2 regions of the Hydrogenophaga sp. OTU3427 genome follow, and region 1 is predicted to be linked to the other one. Evidence: predicted binding sites of a transcription regulator. Region 1 holds the regulator's gene; the other holds the start of a gene.
What was found. Region 1 encodes NrdR, which represses ribonucleotide reductase genes. Its sites were predicted from a motif close to CACNANATNTNGTG; they were not measured.
Positions count from the first base shown of each region.

Region 2: the regulator NrdR is predicted to act here: its motif matches at 4,695-4,708, upstream of AAHB17_RS07780 (ribonucleoside-diphosphate reductase subunit alpha).

Region 1 covers NZ_JASATI010000015.1:52,975-60,641, forward strand. The annotation lists gene AAHB17_RS11035 (DUF748 domain-containing protein) at 1-1,457, opposite strand, end outside; gene AAHB17_RS11040 (lytic transglycosylase domain-containing protein) at 2,032-2,868, shown strand; ZMP/ZTP riboswitch at 2,905-3,042, shown strand; gene glyA (serine hydroxymethyltransferase) at 3,093-4,337, shown strand; gene nrdR (transcriptional regulator NrdR) at 4,423-4,872, shown strand; gene AAHB17_RS11055 (GspH/FimT family pseudopilin) at 4,933-5,484, shown strand; gene AAHB17_RS11060 (type IV pilin protein) at 5,514-5,948, shown strand; gene AAHB17_RS11065 (PilW family protein) at 5,945-6,571, shown strand; gene AAHB17_RS11070 (pilus assembly PilX family protein) at 6,568-7,667, shown strand, end outside.
Region 2 covers NZ_JASATI010000009.1:64,281-71,947, forward strand. The annotation lists gene AAHB17_RS07770 (histone) at 1-90, opposite strand, end outside; gene AAHB17_RS07775 (ribonucleotide-diphosphate reductase subunit beta) at 304-1,506, opposite strand; gene AAHB17_RS07780 (ribonucleoside-diphosphate reductase subunit alpha) at 1,649-4,546, opposite strand; gene ampD (1,6-anhydro-N-acetylmuramyl-L-alanine amidase AmpD) at 4,990-5,577, opposite strand; gene AAHB17_RS07790 (sigma-54-dependent transcriptional regulator) at 5,567-7,057, opposite strand; gene AAHB17_RS07795 (two-component system sensor histidine kinase NtrB) at 7,054-7,667, opposite strand, start outside.

The DNA.
Region 1 (7,667 bases):
TGCAGCTGAAGCTGCAACACCGGCCGGGTGGGAGTGGGCGCCTGGACAGCGGCCTGCCAGCGCAGCCTCAGATCGCCCGCGCTGCGGCCGGTCAGCGGTTGCGTCAGCACCTGGGCCACATAAGGCGCCACCCCACGCAAGGCCAGATCGCGCCAGTTCAGCGCCAGATCGGCCTGGGTCGGGCTGACCTCGCCCTTGGCCACCAGCGATGCCTCCAACCAGCGGGCGCTGGCTTGCACCGGCGTCGTCGCGGTGGCCGGCCACGCCAAGGCGCCGGTCGACAGGGTGAGCGCTTCGACGGTGGTGTCCCAGGCCGGCGACACGGCGGCGTCGCGCCAATGCAGGGTGCCGTCCGTCAGTTCGAACCGGTCCAGCTTGACGTCCCAGGCTGGCGCGGCCGGATCCGGCGCCGGCTCACCCGCACCGCTGGCGGCAGGCAACAGCTCGGACAGGTTGAGTTGCCCTCGCGCCCCACGCGACAGGTGCAGGCGGGGGGCCGCCAGCGTCATTTGCTCGACATGCAGGTGCCGGGTCAGCGGGCGGCTGTCGGCCAGCACCAGGGACAAGGCGTCCCAGGACAGCAGCGGCTGGCCCGCACTGGCGCCCTCGCCCGCCTGCACCACCGCCAGGTCGCGCAAGGCCAGGCGGCCGGCCAATTGCACAACGGGGGTCTGATGCTGTTCGAAGGCCAGCGTCAGGTCGGCCTGCACCCTGGCTTGCGTTGGCCGCCAAGGCATGGCTTTGGGCCAATACGGCAGGTAGGGAGCCAGGTCCAGGTCGGGCAGGTTCAGGTGCGCACGGGTGGCCAGGGTGTCGGCAAACGGCAGGGTCGACAGCTGGCTGTCGAAGCGGCTGCCATTGAGTTCGAACGCCACCCGAGGCTCGGTGCGCACGTTGCGCTGCGTGGGCAGGTTGCTCAGGAAGGGCACCGCCACCGACAACTCGCGCAGGAGGTGCACCGTGCCGGCGGGCGCGTCGTCCAGTTGCAGTTCGCCACCGGTCAGCGCCAGGTTGAACAAACCAAAGGTGGCGGTGTCGCCGTCGCGGGGACGCCGGGCCCAGCGGGCCAGCAGGTCGTCGATGTCGTAACGCCCGTCACCCAGGTGCCGCAGCCGCAGGATGGGCCGCTCGACCTGCACCGCATCCACCACCGGCGCCAGCCGGAAGAGGGATTGCAGCTCGGCGTCGGCATACAGCCGGCCCACCTCCAGCAAGGCGGGGGCCTCTGGCGTCGCCCCGGCCACCCGCAAGCCCTTCAGTTCCAGTTCAAGCGACCACGGCCGGAAGGACACGGCGTCGACCTGCACCTCGCGCCCCAGCGCGGCACGGCCCTGTTCTTGCACAAAGCCCTTGAGCCAGACCGGCACGCCCCACCAGGCCAACGCCCACCCCGCCAGCAGCAACAGCAAGGCGATCCACAAGGGCCGCAGACGCGGCAACAGCAACTCCCATTTCATACATAGGATTGTGCACCGCCGGTGCTCCCGGGACATTGCGCCGGGCGAGCCCCGGAAGAACGGCCCCCAGAAAACAGAAACCCCGGTGGTTTGGGCCACCGGGGTTGACGGCGGGCCATAGGCTCATGCCGTCAAGGTCTTGACCGGAGGAGTTGGATGTCGCACCGGCCATGGGGCAAGAGATTGCCCCTGAAGAACACCGGCAACGCAGCCAGACTGCGATGCGGGTGGGTGTCTGCTGTGACACAGACGCCCCGAGCTTAGCGCCAGTGGCCGCACTTGGCTGATTTCATTTTTCAATCGGGCATCTGAGGCCCATACCACCGGCAAAAAATCGCCTCTATCATGCATAAATTCATATTAAATACCAACTCATCATGCTTGACTTAACATTAAAGCCCCACTAAGATTCGCCCAACTTGCCCAAACTAGGGTAAACCCGTGACCGCTGCCGAACCCGGCTAAGTCGACCCAGGACTGGCCTGTTCATCCTGCGCGTCGATGGCGACCCCCCCATCAAGGGCTTCCCGTTGCACGCCATGTGCGCCGGGTTGCCATCGATAAGGAGCGTGCTATGACAGCGCAAAAATCCTGGCCCCAGGCCGCCAAGCACAGCCTGCAGACCTTTGCAGACGATGTGGCCCGAGGCTTCTTTGACATCACCCACAACGGGCTGGCGCTGCTGGGCATGGTGCTGGCCGTGGGCCTGATGACCCTGAGCTTTCGCGCCGACCTGCGGGGTGCCGCCGAGGAAAAACTGCTGGGCTGGCTGCTGCAGCGCCAGAGCGGCGGCGCGGTGGTGGCCCTGACCGCCGATCCCAACGCCGTGGAACGCGCCACCGCAGCCCTCCCCAGCGAACTGCCGGCCGACCAGGCCAAGTTGGCCATGTGGCTGAGCCGCAAGTACCGCGTGGCGCCCGAGCCCCTGAGCGCGCTGGTGGCCGAGGCCTTTGACATCGGCAAGAAGATCAAGCTCGACCCCAGCCTGCTGCTCGCCGTCATGGCGATCGAATCCAGCTTCAACCCGTTTGCCCAGAGCGCCGTCGGCGCCCAGGGCCTGATGCAGGTGATGACCCGCGTGCACACCGACAAGTACGAGGGCTTTGGCGGCAAGCTGGCGGCCTTCGATCCGGTGACCAACCTGCGCGTGGGCGCCCAGGTGCTCAGCGAATACGTGCGCCGCAGCGGCTCCATCGAAGGCGGCCTGCGGCTCTACGTGGGCGCCGTGGAAAACGACAGCAGCGACTATGTCGACAAGGTGCTGACCGAACACCAGCGCATTCAGAGCGTGGTCACCGGCCGGCCCGCGCCGGCCCGCGTCGCGCCGGCGCACCCGCAAGCCACACCGGCAGAGCCCGCTGCCATCGAGGCAGAGGCCAAGGCGCCGGGCAACACGCCCAGCAAATCCTGAGCGCGGCCGGCCCGTGGGCCGGAGCCTGATAAACTCGCGCCCGTGCGCAACTGGCGATAGGCCGGCGGTCATGAACTCCATGCCGCTGCGCTGACGTGGGATACCACTGGGGAGCGCACCGCCCGCAAGCCGTCTGGCTGGCGCGGCGATCAGCCGTTCGCCTGGGCAGTCCCTGTCTGTGTCAGCACACCGCACAGGGAAACACCTCATCCAGGACTGCCACCATGTACGACCGCCGTATCCTCATCGAACAAACCGACCCGGAGCTGTTTGCCGCCATCCAGGCCGAAAACGCCCGCCAGGAACACCACATCGAGCTGATCGCCAGCGAGAACTACGCCTCGCCCGCCGTGATGGCCGCGCAAGGCACCCAGCTGACCAACAAATACGCCGAAGGCTACCCCGGCAAGCGCTACTACGGTGGCTGTGAGTACGTGGACATCGCCGAGCAATTGGCCATCGACCGCGTGAAGCAGCTGTTCGGCGCCGACGCCGCCAACGTGCAGGCACACTGCGGCGCATCGGCCAATGAAGCCGTCTTCCTGGCCTTCCTGAAGCCCGGCGACACCATCATGGGCATGAGCCTGGCCGAAGGCGGCCACCTGACCCACGGCATGCCGCTGAACATGTCGGGCAAGTGGTTCAACGTGGTCAGCTACGGCTTGGACAAGAACGAGGCCATCGACTACGACGCCATGGAAGCCAAGGCGCGGGAGCACAAGCCCAAGCTGATCGTGGCCGGTGCCTCGGCCTACAGCCTGCGCATCGATTTCGAGCGTTTCGCCAACATCGCCAAGGAAATCGGCGCCATCTTCATGGTCGACATGGCACATTACGCTGGTCTGATCGCCGCCGGCGTCTACCCGAACCCAGTGCCGCACGCCGACGTGGTCACGTCCACCACGCACAAGAGCCTGCGCGGCCCGCGCGGCGGCATCATCCTGATGAAGGCCCAGCACGAAAAGGCGATCAACAGCGCCATCTTCCCCGGCCTGCAGGGCGGCCCGCTGATGCACGTGATCGCAGCCAAGGCGGTGGCCTTCAAGGAAGCGCTGCAGCCCGAGTTCAAGACCTACCAGCAGCAAGTGGCGAAGAACGCCCAGATCGTGGCCGAAACGCTGACCCAGCGCGGCCTGCGCATCGTGAGCGGCCGCACCGAGAGCCACGTCATGCTGGTCGACCTGCGCGCCAAGGGCATCACCGGCAAGGAGGCAGAGGCCGTGCTGGGCAGCGCCCACATGACCATCAACAAGAACGCGATCCCCAACGACCCGGAAAAGCCGATGGTCACGAGCGGCGTGCGCATCGGCACCCCCGCCATGACCACGCGCGGCTTCAAGGACGAGGAAGCCCGCATCACGGCCAACCTGATCGCCGACGTTCTGGACAACCCGCGTGACGCGGCCAACATCGACGCGGTGCGCGCCAAGGTCAACGCCCTGACCGCACGCTTCCCCGTCTACAAATGAGGCCCACACGCGCCACCGCTGCCTGGTTCGCTGCCCCCCACGGGGGCGCGAATCCGGCTTGGGACGGCCCGGCGCCGGATGCCCCATGAAATGCCCCTTCTGCGGCCATGCCGAGACCCAGGTGGTCGAGACGCGCGTGGCCGAGGAAGGGGTGTTCATCCGCCGGCGCCGCCAGTGTGGCGCCTGCGAGAAGCGTTTCACCACCTACGAGCGGCCGGAGGTGAGTTTTCCGGCGGTGGTCAAGAAGGATGGACGGCGCATCGATTTCGAACCGGCCAAGCTGCGCGCCAGCCTGGCCCTCGCCTTGCGCAAGCGGCCGGTGAGCATGGAGCAGGTCGATGGCGCCATCGAGCGTATCGAGGAAAAGCTGCTCAACCTGGGGCAGCGCGAAATCGCCTCCCACCGCATCGGCGAGATGGTGATGCGCGAACTCAAGAAGCTCGACAAGGTGGCCTACATCCGCTTCGCCAGCGTCTACCGCAGCTTCGAAGACATCGACGATTTCAAGAACCTGGTCGACGAAGTCCGGAAATAATTGTTCAGCTTCGTGTTCCCGATTCCGCTGTAGGCTGATGCCCACCAGGGGAGACGGAACATGCAGCACGAGCTCGCAACACCGCGGCGCCACGCCGAATCAGGACTCACACTCGCCGAGATGCTGGTGACCCTGGCGGTGCTGGGCATCCTGGCGGCCGTGGCGCTGCCCTCCCTGTCCGACCTGCTGGCCCGTCGCCGCCTTGATGGCGCCGCCACCGAATACCTGAACCACCTGCAGTGGGCGCGCCAACAGGCGGTGCAGCTCAACCGCAAGGTCCGTCTCAAGCTCGGCGCGGGCGGTCCCCACTCCTGTTATGTGTTCTACACCGGCGCGGCCGACAACTGCCAATGCAACGCGCAAGGCGCCCGTTGCACAGACCCGAGCCAACTGCTGCTGGCGGTCGCGCTGCGTCCATCGGACGGCGTCAGCCTGAGCACCCCCAGCGCCGGCGCGGGGCTGCTCATCGATCCCTTGCGCGGCACCGTCAGCCCCGCCATGACAACGGTCTTCAGCGCGGGACAAGCGGCCGTGCATCAGATCACCAACATCATGGGGCGAACCCGCAGCTGCAGCCCGGCCCCGCCGGTGCTGGGGCTGCCCGCCTGCTGACCGGTGTTCCAGGGCAAAGGAACCGCGGCATGGACACGATTCACCGGCTCCGGCGGCAGCGGGGGTTCAGCCTGGTCGAGGCGATGGTGGTCGTGGCGGTCATCGGCATCCTGGCCGCGATCGCCTATCCCAACTACACCGAACACGTCCGGCGCGGACGGCGATCGGACGCCATGGTCGCCCTCAGCGCGGTGTTGCAGGCACAGGAACGCTGGCGCGCCAACACCCTCACCTATGCAGCTCAATTGCAGGACCTGGGCCTTCGCAGCACCAGCCTCGACGGCCACTATGCGCTCGCCTTGAATGGCGCTTCGCGCAACAGCTACACCGCCACGGCCACCGCGGTCGGCGTGCAGGCCAGCGACACGGCGTGCAGCTCCATGTCCGTGACGCTGGACGCGCAGGGCATCCACTATGGTGCGACCGGCAGCGCCGGAGCTCGGCGTTGCTGGGGGCAGGAATGAGGCGCCAGCATGGTCTGACACTGGTGGAGTTGCTGATTGGCCTGGCCATCGGCCTGGTGGTGCTGGGCGGCGCCTTGCATCTGTTTCTGCAAAGCCTGCAAAACAGCCGGCGCCTGTTGTCGGAAGTCCGCCTTCACCAGGACCTGCGTGCCACCGTGGACCTGATCGCACGGGATCTGCGCCGAGCCGGCCACTGGAGCCAGGCGGTGCAGGCGCTGGACCAAGGCACTCACAACCCCAACGCGGACGTGACCTCCTCGGCTCACACCATCAGCTACCGCTTCGACAGCCCATCGGCCGCATCAAGCCAGGTGAACTTCTCGCTGATCGGTGACCGCATCCGGATGCAGATCGGTGGCGGCACCGCACAAAACCTGACCGATCCGGACGTGATGACGGTCACCCGCTTCGACATCCAGTCGCGGCCCGACACCTTGCCCCTGGGGCACCTGTGCCGCCCTGCCTGCACCGAGCTGGCCACTTGCCCACACATCGAACAGCGCCGCTATGAGATCCGCGTCGAAGCGCGGTCCCGAGCGGACGCCCAGGTTGTTCGGGCACTGGACAGCACCGTGCGGGTGCGCAACGACCAGGTGACGGGCAGTTGCCCCAGCCGTGCATGAACACGCACCGGCCCACGCCACCTCGCACCGCCGCAGGCGCGGCCACGCTGGTCATGGCCATCGTGCTGCTCTGCATCACCACCTTGATGGTGCTCTATCTCGACCGCGGGCTGGTCTTTGAACAAAAGGCCTCGACCAACCAGATGCGCGCCACGATCGCACAGGAGGCGGCGGAGGCCGGTCTCGACTGGGCCGCGGGCATGCTCAACCACCCCGAAGGCAGGTCGGCCACCTGCGAGATCGACGTGCCGCCCGCCCCATCGTTTCGCACACGTTACGTGGTCCCCGGCAGCACCGCGGCGGTGGCCAGCCCGGGCTGCAGCATCGGCGCCTCGGGCCTGGACTGCGCCTGCCCAGCCACGGGCGACGCCACCCTCGCAGGCACCCCGCAGGCCGGCTTCACCGTCTCGTTGGCGCCCGACCCGCAGGACCCCAACGGCTCGGTGCGCATCCGGTCCCAGGGCTGCGCGGCACCACCGTCTGCCTGCACGCCCGCCAACGCCGATGTGGCCGATGCCGCCGCCGTCGCCTTCGTCACCGTCAAGCTGCGCCCGCTGCTGCGCGCGGCGCCTCTGTCGGCACTGACCTGCGGCGGCAATTGCCAGCTCATCGACCAAGTTGCCCTGGCCAGTTCGGCCCGCGAATCGCAGGGCTTGCTGCTGCACGCTGGCGGCAACGCCAGCGCAGGCCCCGGTGTGTCGCTGCGCTCCCTGCCCGGCACCCCGGGCCACACCGCCCTGGTCACCCACGACCCCGCTCTGTCCGCTTTGGCCGGCGCCGACCCCACTTGCACCCAGGGGCTGCTTTTCCACGCCTACTTTGGGGCTCCCCTGGCGGCCTACGCGGCGGCGCCCACGGTGTTGAGCCTGGACTGCGCCGCCCAGTCCTCGTGCACACAACCCCTGGCCACCGCCTACGCCCGGGGCTGGCGCGCCTTCCACTTGCCCACCGGCCTCGTCGACGACGGTGCAGCCGGCCCGCTGCAACTCGGCACACCCAGCGACCCGGTGCTGCTGGTCAGCGCCGGGGCCGTGCGCCTGGGCGGCCCGGTGGACATCCACGGACTCCTCTACCTGGGTCACCCCGGCCCCGATGC
Region 2 (7,667 bases), on a different contig from region 1:
TTTCTTAGCAGGTGCTGCCTTCTTGGCCGGTGCGGCCGCCTTCTTCGCAGGAGCGGCCTTTTTTGCCGCAGCTTTTTTCGCAGTTGCCATTTTGTTCTCCTTGATCAAGTTGCACAGTGCACCACACGCCCCAGGATGGACGTGCAGCGATTCAGCGGGTTGGGAGCCTGTGGATGCATGCCACTTGTGGTGCCCAGCGCGTTGAATGGGGAGACAAAACCCGCGCGCCGCGTCGCGGCAGCGTGTTGGTCGGGTTTTGAGGATGAGGGCCGCATGAGGTGGAAGAAGGTGTGGGCGCTGGGCTCAATCCCAGGACAGTGCGCCGCCCGACTGGTACTCGATCACGCGGGTTTCGAAGAAGTTGCGTTCCTTCTTGAGGTCGATCATCTCGCTCATCCAGGGGAACGGGTTTTCTTCGTTGGGGAACAGGGGCTCCAGGCCGATCTGCGTGGCACGCCGGTTGGCGATGTAGCGCAGGTAGCCCTTGAACATGGAGGCGTTGAGGCCCAGCACGCCGCGGGGCATGGTGTCCTCGGCATAGCGGTATTCAAGCTCGACGGCCTTCTCGAACAGCGCCTTGATCTCGGCCTTGAATTCGGGTGTCCACAGGTGCGGGTTCTCGAGCTTGAGCTGGTTGATCAGGTCGATGCCGAAGTTGCAGTGCATGGACTCGTCGCGCAGGATGTACTGGTACTGCTCGGCGGCACCGGTCATCTTGTTCTGGCGGCCCAGCGCCAGGATCTGCGTGAAGCCGACGTAGAAGAACAGACCTTCCATGAGGCAGGCAAAGACGATCAGGCTCTTGAGCAGGGTCTGGTCGTTCTCGGGCGTGCCGGTGTGGAAGTTGGGGTCCATGATCGCCTCGATGAAGGGGATCAGGAACTGGTCCTTGTCACGGATCGACGCCACCTCGTTGTAGGCGTTGAAAATCTCGCCTTCGTCCAGGCCGAGGGACTCGACGATGTACTGGTAGGCGTGGGTGTGGATGGCTTCTTCAAAGGCCTGGCGCAGCAGGAACTGGCGGCACTCGGGCGCCGTGATGTGGCGGTAGGTGCCCAGCACGATGTTGTTGGCGGCCAGCGAGTCGGCGGTGACGAAGAAGCCGAGGTTGCGCTTGACGATGCGGCGCTCGTCTTCGCTCAGGCCGTTGGGGTCTTTCCAGGTCGCGATGTCGCGCGACATGTTCACCTCCTGCGGCATCCAGTGGTTGGCGCAGGTGGCCAGGTATTTTTCCCAGGCCCACTTGTACTTGAAGGGCACCAGCTGGTTGACGTCGGTCTGGCCGTTGATGATGCGCTTGTCGGCGGCCGAGACGCGGCCACCCAGGCGGCTGGCGGCCTGCTGTGCGACCATGGCCTGTGCCTGGATGGGCGCGGAAGCAACGAGGGGAGCGGGACTGTGTTGCGCCAGAGACGGCGAGGCTGGCACACCGCTGGGGCTGTGCGATGCCGGCGGCAGAGATTGGCGTGGCGATGAGGGCTTGACTTCGTCGTCCCAGGTCAGCATAGGTGTGTCCGAGTGTGTGGATTATCAAAGCAGCGATTCGAAAAGCAAAGCGTCATCTCGAATCGCGGCATGTGTTTGTTGTGTCAGTGCATCGAAAACACGCACGAACACCCTGATGGGGTCCGTGCGTGTGGGGTCGCACTTACTGGCAGGCCTCACAACCGGGGTCGTCGATGGCGCAGAACTTGATGTCCGTGGCGGCTTCGCCCAGCATCGGTTCGGTGCTCACGGCGGCTTGGGGTGCGGTCTGCATCGCGCCGCCGCTGCCCATGGACACCGCGTTGAGCTGACCGGTGCGGCCGGTGGATTTCTCCACGTGCGTGGCGCTCATGGTGCGCAGGTAGTAGGTGGTCTTGAGGCCGCGCAGCCAGGCCAGCTTGTAGGTGTCGTCGAGCTTCTTGCCCGAGGCGCCGGCCATGTAGATGTTCAGGCTCTGTGCCTGGTCGATCCACTTCTGGCGGCGTGCGGCGGCTTCCACCAGCCAGGTGGTCTCCACCTCGAAGGCGGTGGCGTACAAGGCCTTGATGTCCTGCGGCACGCGGTCGATGGGGCGCAGCGAACCGTCGAAGTGCTTGAGGTCCATGACCATCACGTCGTCCCACAGGCCCAGGCGCTTGAGGTCCTTGACCAGGTAGCTGTTGATGACGGTGAACTCGCCCGACAGGTTGGACTTGACCGACAGGTTGCCGAAGCAGGGCTCGATCGAGGCATCCACGCCAATGATGTTGGAGATGGTGGCGGTGGGGGCGATGGCCACGCAGTTGGAGTTGCGCATGCCGTCGGCCGCGATCTTGGCGCGCAGCGCGTCCCAGTCCAGCGTCGCCGAGCGGTCGCATTCCACATAGCCGCCGCGCTGCTGGGCCAGCAGCTCCAGCGAGTCCAGCGGCAGGATGCCCTTGTCCCACAGCGAGCCCTTGTAGCTGGAGTAGCGGCCACGCTCGCGGGCCAGTTCGGTCGACGCCCAGTAGGCGTGGTAGCACACGGCTTCCATCGAGCGGTCGGCGAACTCGACCGCTTCCTGCGAGGCGTAGGGCACACGCAACTGGTACAGCGCGTCCTGGAAGCCCATGATGCCCAGCCCGACCGGGCGGTGGCGCAGGTTGGAGTCGCGCGCCTTCTTGACCGCGTAGTAGTTGATGTCGATCACGTTGTCGAGCATGCGCATCGCCGTCGTGATGGTGCGCTTGAGCTTGTCCTGGTCGATCTGGCCGTCCTTCAGGTGCTGCGCCAGGTTGACCGAGCCGAGGTTGCAGACCGCGGTTTCGGTGTCGCTGGTGTTGAGCGTGATCTCGGTGCACAGGTTGGACGAGTGCACCACGCCGGCGTGCTGTTGCGGGCTGCGCACGTTGCAGGCGTCCTTGAAGGTGATCCAGGGGTGGCCGGTCTCGAACAGCATCGAGAGCATCTTGCGCCACAGGTCGGTGGCCGGCACCTTGCGGTAGGGCTTGATCTCGCCGCGCGCGGCCTTCTCCTCGTAGGCCAGGTAGGCCTTTTCGAAGTCGGTGCCGAACTTGTCGTGCAGGTCGGGCACGTTGTTGGGTGAGAACAGGCTCCACTCGCCCTTTTCCATCACGCGCTTCATGAACAGGTCGGGAATCCAGTTCGCCGTGTTCATGTCGTGGGTGCGGCGGCGGTCGTCGCCGGTGTTCTTGCGCAGCTCCAGGAATTCCTCGATGTCCAGGTGCCAGGTTTCCAGGTAGGTGCAGACCGCGCCCTTGCGCTTGCCGCCCTGGTTCACGGCCACGGCCGTGTCGTTGACCACCTTGAGGAAAGGCACCACGCCCTGCGACTCGCCGTTGGTGCCCTTGATGTGGCTGCCCAGGGCGCGCACGCGCGTCCAGTCGTTGCCCAGGCCGCCGGCGAACTTGCTCAGCAGCGCGTTTTCCTTGATGGACTCGTAGATGCCGTCGAGGTCGTCGGGCACCGTTGTCAGGTAGCAGCTGGAGAGCTGCGAGCGCAGCGTGCCCGAGTTGAACAGCGTGGGCGTGGACGACATGAAGTCGAACGAGGACAGCACCTCATAGAACTCGATGGCGCGCGCCTCGCGGTCGATTTCGTTCAGCGCCAGGCCCATGGCCACACGCATGAAGAAGGCCTGCGGCAGCTCGATGCGGGTCTTACGCACGTGCAGGAAGTAGCGGTCGTACAGGGTCTGCAGGCCCAGGTAGTCAAAGCCGAGGTCGCGGTCTGCCTTGAGCGCGGCGCCCAGGCGCTTGAGGTCGTACTGCAGCAGCTTCTCGTCCAGCAGCTCGTTCTCCACCCCCTTCTTGATGAAGCCCGGGAAGTAGTCGGCGTAGTGGGTGGCCATGTCGGCCTGCAGCACTTCCTCGCCCAGCACTTCCTTGACGATGGTGTGCAGCAGCAGGCGTGCCGTGGCGTAGGTGTAGTCGGGGTCCTTCTCGATCAGGGTGCGGGCGGCCAGGATGGCGGCCTTGTGCACTTCTTCGAGCGGCACGCCGTCGTAGAGGTTGCGCAGCGTTTCGGCGACGATCGGGTCGGGCTTGACCTCGCTGCCCAGGTTGGCGCAGGCGTTGTTGATCAGGCCCTGCAGGTGGGCGATGTCCAGCGTCACGCGCTGGCCCTGGTCCAGCACGTGCAGCACCGGGGCGGTGGTGGTCGGTGCGCCTTGTTGTGCGCGCTCCTGCGCGCGGCGTTCGCGGTACAGCACGTAGGCGCGGGCCACTTCGTGGTGACCGCTGCGCATCAGGCCCAGTTCAACCTGGTCTTGCACGTCTTCGATGTGGAAGGTGCCGCCGCTGGGGCGCGAGCGCATCAGCGCGCGCACCACGGCCTGAGTCAGCTGCTCCACGTCCTCGCGCACGCTGGCCGAGGCAGCGCCCTGCGTGCCGTGCACGGCCAGGAAGGCCTTCATCAGCGCGACGGCGATCTTGTTGGGGGCGAAGGGCACCACGGCGCCGTTGCGACGGATGATCTGGTAGTGCGACAGCGCATCGCCGGTGGTGGCGCGCGCCGCGGTGTCGGTGGCCATGGGCAGGCCGGCCTGGGCGGCGGGGGAGATGCTGGCTTCGGTGGTTTGCATTGGTTCCTCTTGAGATTGTTGTGGGTTCGTTTCGCTGCAATGCGGGGGACTGAGCGTGATGGCTTTTCAGGGTTTCGAGGCTTCACCAGGGGACCAGGGGAGGTGGCATGGTGGCCTTCCCGGTGTTTTGTCCAAATCGCTGGATGGGCACTATATCTAGTGTGTCGGCTTACGACAAGCCACTACCGGTAGTGTATCGATCGCCGGTTTCAATAGGCAAAAAAGCGGGTATTTTTTTGCGGGCCCAGGTGATCGGCATGGCACCTCCACGGTGCCCGCTGCATCGCCATGGCCGGCGCTGGTGTGCGTGTCGCAGGCCTCATGCCATGCGGCCTGGCGGTGGTTTTTTGCTCGCAGGGCGCGCCGCTGCTGGCTTGCATGATCCGACGCATCGGCCGGATCATGGTCCGGTCATGGCGACGTGGGGCGCTGCGGGTGCGGGCCTATCGGGGAAAACACCGATCCGGCCAGCCCAATTGCCGCCGGAAGGCAGGCCAGTCAAAACCGGGTCCGGGGTCGAACTTGCGGCCGGGGCTCACGTGCTCGTGGCCCACCACCTGGACGATGGGGTAGCGCCGCGCCAGCCGTTGGCACAACGTGGCCAGCGCGGCGTATTGCGCCGCTTCGAACAGCCCGCCTTCCAGGCCTTCGAGTTCGATGCCGATCGCGTAGTCGTTGCAGTTGTCGCGGCCGCGCCACGACGACTGACCGGCGTGCCAGGCCCGTTGATCACAGGCCACGAACTGCAGCACCGAGCCGTCGCGCCGGACCAGGAAATGCGCCGACACCCGCAGCCCGCGGATGCCCTGGAAATAGGGGTGGGCGTCCCAGTCCAGGCGGTTGTGGAACAGGGCCTCGATCTCGCCGCCGCCGAACACGCCCGGTGGCAGGCTGATCGAGTGCACCACGATCAGGTCGATGGCGGTGCCCGCCGGGCGCGGTCCGAAATTGGGCGACGGACTGTGGCGCGTGTGGCTGAGCCAGTGGCCGGCCGGCGCACCACCCCGGGGTGGTGCCGCGTCACTCGTCATTGTCGGGGGTGCCATTGGGCATGGGAATCTGCAGGCGCTGGATGCGGTAGCGGATCTGGCGCAGGTTCAGGCCCAGCTTGGCCGCCGCCAGCGTGCGGTTGAAGTGGGTCTCGCGCAGCACGCGCACCAGCACCTCGCGCTCCTGCTGGTCCAGGTAGGCCTGCAGATCGGTGGGGGCGGGCGCCGCCACGCCCGCATCGGTGGGCATGCCGGGCGCGGCTGGCTCGGCGGGTGCGGGCGCGCCGTCGGTGTCCAGGGGCGGGGGGGCGCCGTCGTGCAGGTCCTCGGGGGTGATGGTCTCCGAGCCACACAAGGCCAGCGCGCGGTGCAGCAGGTTTTCCAGCTCGCGCACATTGCCGGGCAGCGGGTGTTGTTGCAGCCAGGCCATGGCCTCGGGCGACACCTCGGGCAGTGGCTGGCCCGATTCGGCACAGATGCGCCTGAGCAGGGCATGCACCAGCGATTCCAGGTCCTCGCGCCGCTCGCGCAGCGCCGGCATGCGGACCTCGATCACGTTGAGCCGGTAGAAGAGGTCCTGCCGGAAGCGCCCGGCCTTGACCTCGGCCGCCAGGTCCTTGTGGGTGGCACTGACCAGCCGCACGTCGATGCGCTCCTCCTGCACCGCGCCCAGGGCGCGCACCTGACGCTCCTGCACCACCCGCAGCAGCTTGGCCTGCATGGACAGCGGCAGGTCGCCGATCTCGTCCAGGAACAGGGTGCCGCCGTGCGCGGCCTGGCAGTAGCCCTCGCGGTCTTGGGTGGCGCCGGTGTAGGCGCCTTTGCGCACGCCGAAGAACTCGGCCTCGATCAGCGACTCCGGGATGGCGCCGCAGTTGACCGCCACAAACGGCGCGCTGGCGCGGTGGCTGCAGCCGTGCAGCGCACGCGCGACCAGCTCCTTGCCGGTGCCCGATTCGCCCAGCACCAGCACCGGTGCCATGCTGCGCGCCACCCGCTCGATGCGCTGGCGCACCGTCTGCATGAGCACCGACGGGCCCACGATGCGGGCCAACGGGCTGTTGTCGGTGGCCTCTTCGGCCAGGGTGGGGGCCGATGCCGCCTGGCGGGCGGCCTGCAGCGGCTTCTCGCCTGGCAGGCTGTGCAGCGCCGAGGCCACCACGCTGCGGAACTGCTTGAGGTCGACCGGTTTGGTCAGGTAGTCGAAGGCACCACACTTGAGGGCCTCGACCGCGTTTTCGGCCGAGCCGTGGGCGGTGATCACGATCGCCCGCTCCGGACGTTGCCCGGCGCTGAGTTCGCGCAGCAGCTCGATGCCCAGGCCGTCGGGCAGGCGCATGTCGGTGATGACCGCATGGAAACGCTTGTGCTCCAGCGCGGCGCGTGCTTCCCGCAGGTCCTGGGCGGCTTCAACCCGGTAGCCCTCGCGCAGCAGCGTGAGCTCGTAGAGCGTGCGCAGGTCGGGCTCGTCGTCGACGACCAGGATGTCGTAGGGGGTGGCGGCAGCGCTGGAGGAGGTCATGGGTGGGCGATGGCCGAGGCGGGGAAGGCGGGCGACAGGCTGTTCAGGCGCGGTATGTCCACCATGAACTCGTTGCCTTCGCGCTGGTCGAGCGGGCCGCGCTGGTAGCCGATGTGGGCCCCATAACGTTCGCACAACTGCCGGCAAATGTACAAGCCCAGGCCGCTGCTGCGGCTTTCCGACGAAAAGAAGGGCTCGAACAGGTGGCGACGCACGCCTGCGTCCAGTGGCGCACTGTCGCTCCAGACACTCAGGCGCACGCGGTACAGGCCCAGCGGCTGGGTGCTGACGCAGATGCTGCCGGCGTGGCCGCTCGCATAGCGTCGGGCGTTGTCCAGCAGGTTGACCAGCAGCCGGCGCAGGTGCTCGGGGTCGAAGGCAACGTGGGCGCCCGGGCAGTGCGCGCGCACCTCCAGCATGGCAGCGCACTGGTTCTGCTGCGCCCAGTCGTGGGCGAGCGCGTGCACATTCACGTCCAGCGCCAGGGCCGGCGCGTTGCCCAGCGCGGCTGGCGTGGGCTCCAGCCGCGCCACATTGAGGATGTCGTCGACGATGCGCGCCAGGCGCTGCGCGTTCTGCCCGATCATGCCGGTCAGGCGGCGCTGGGTGG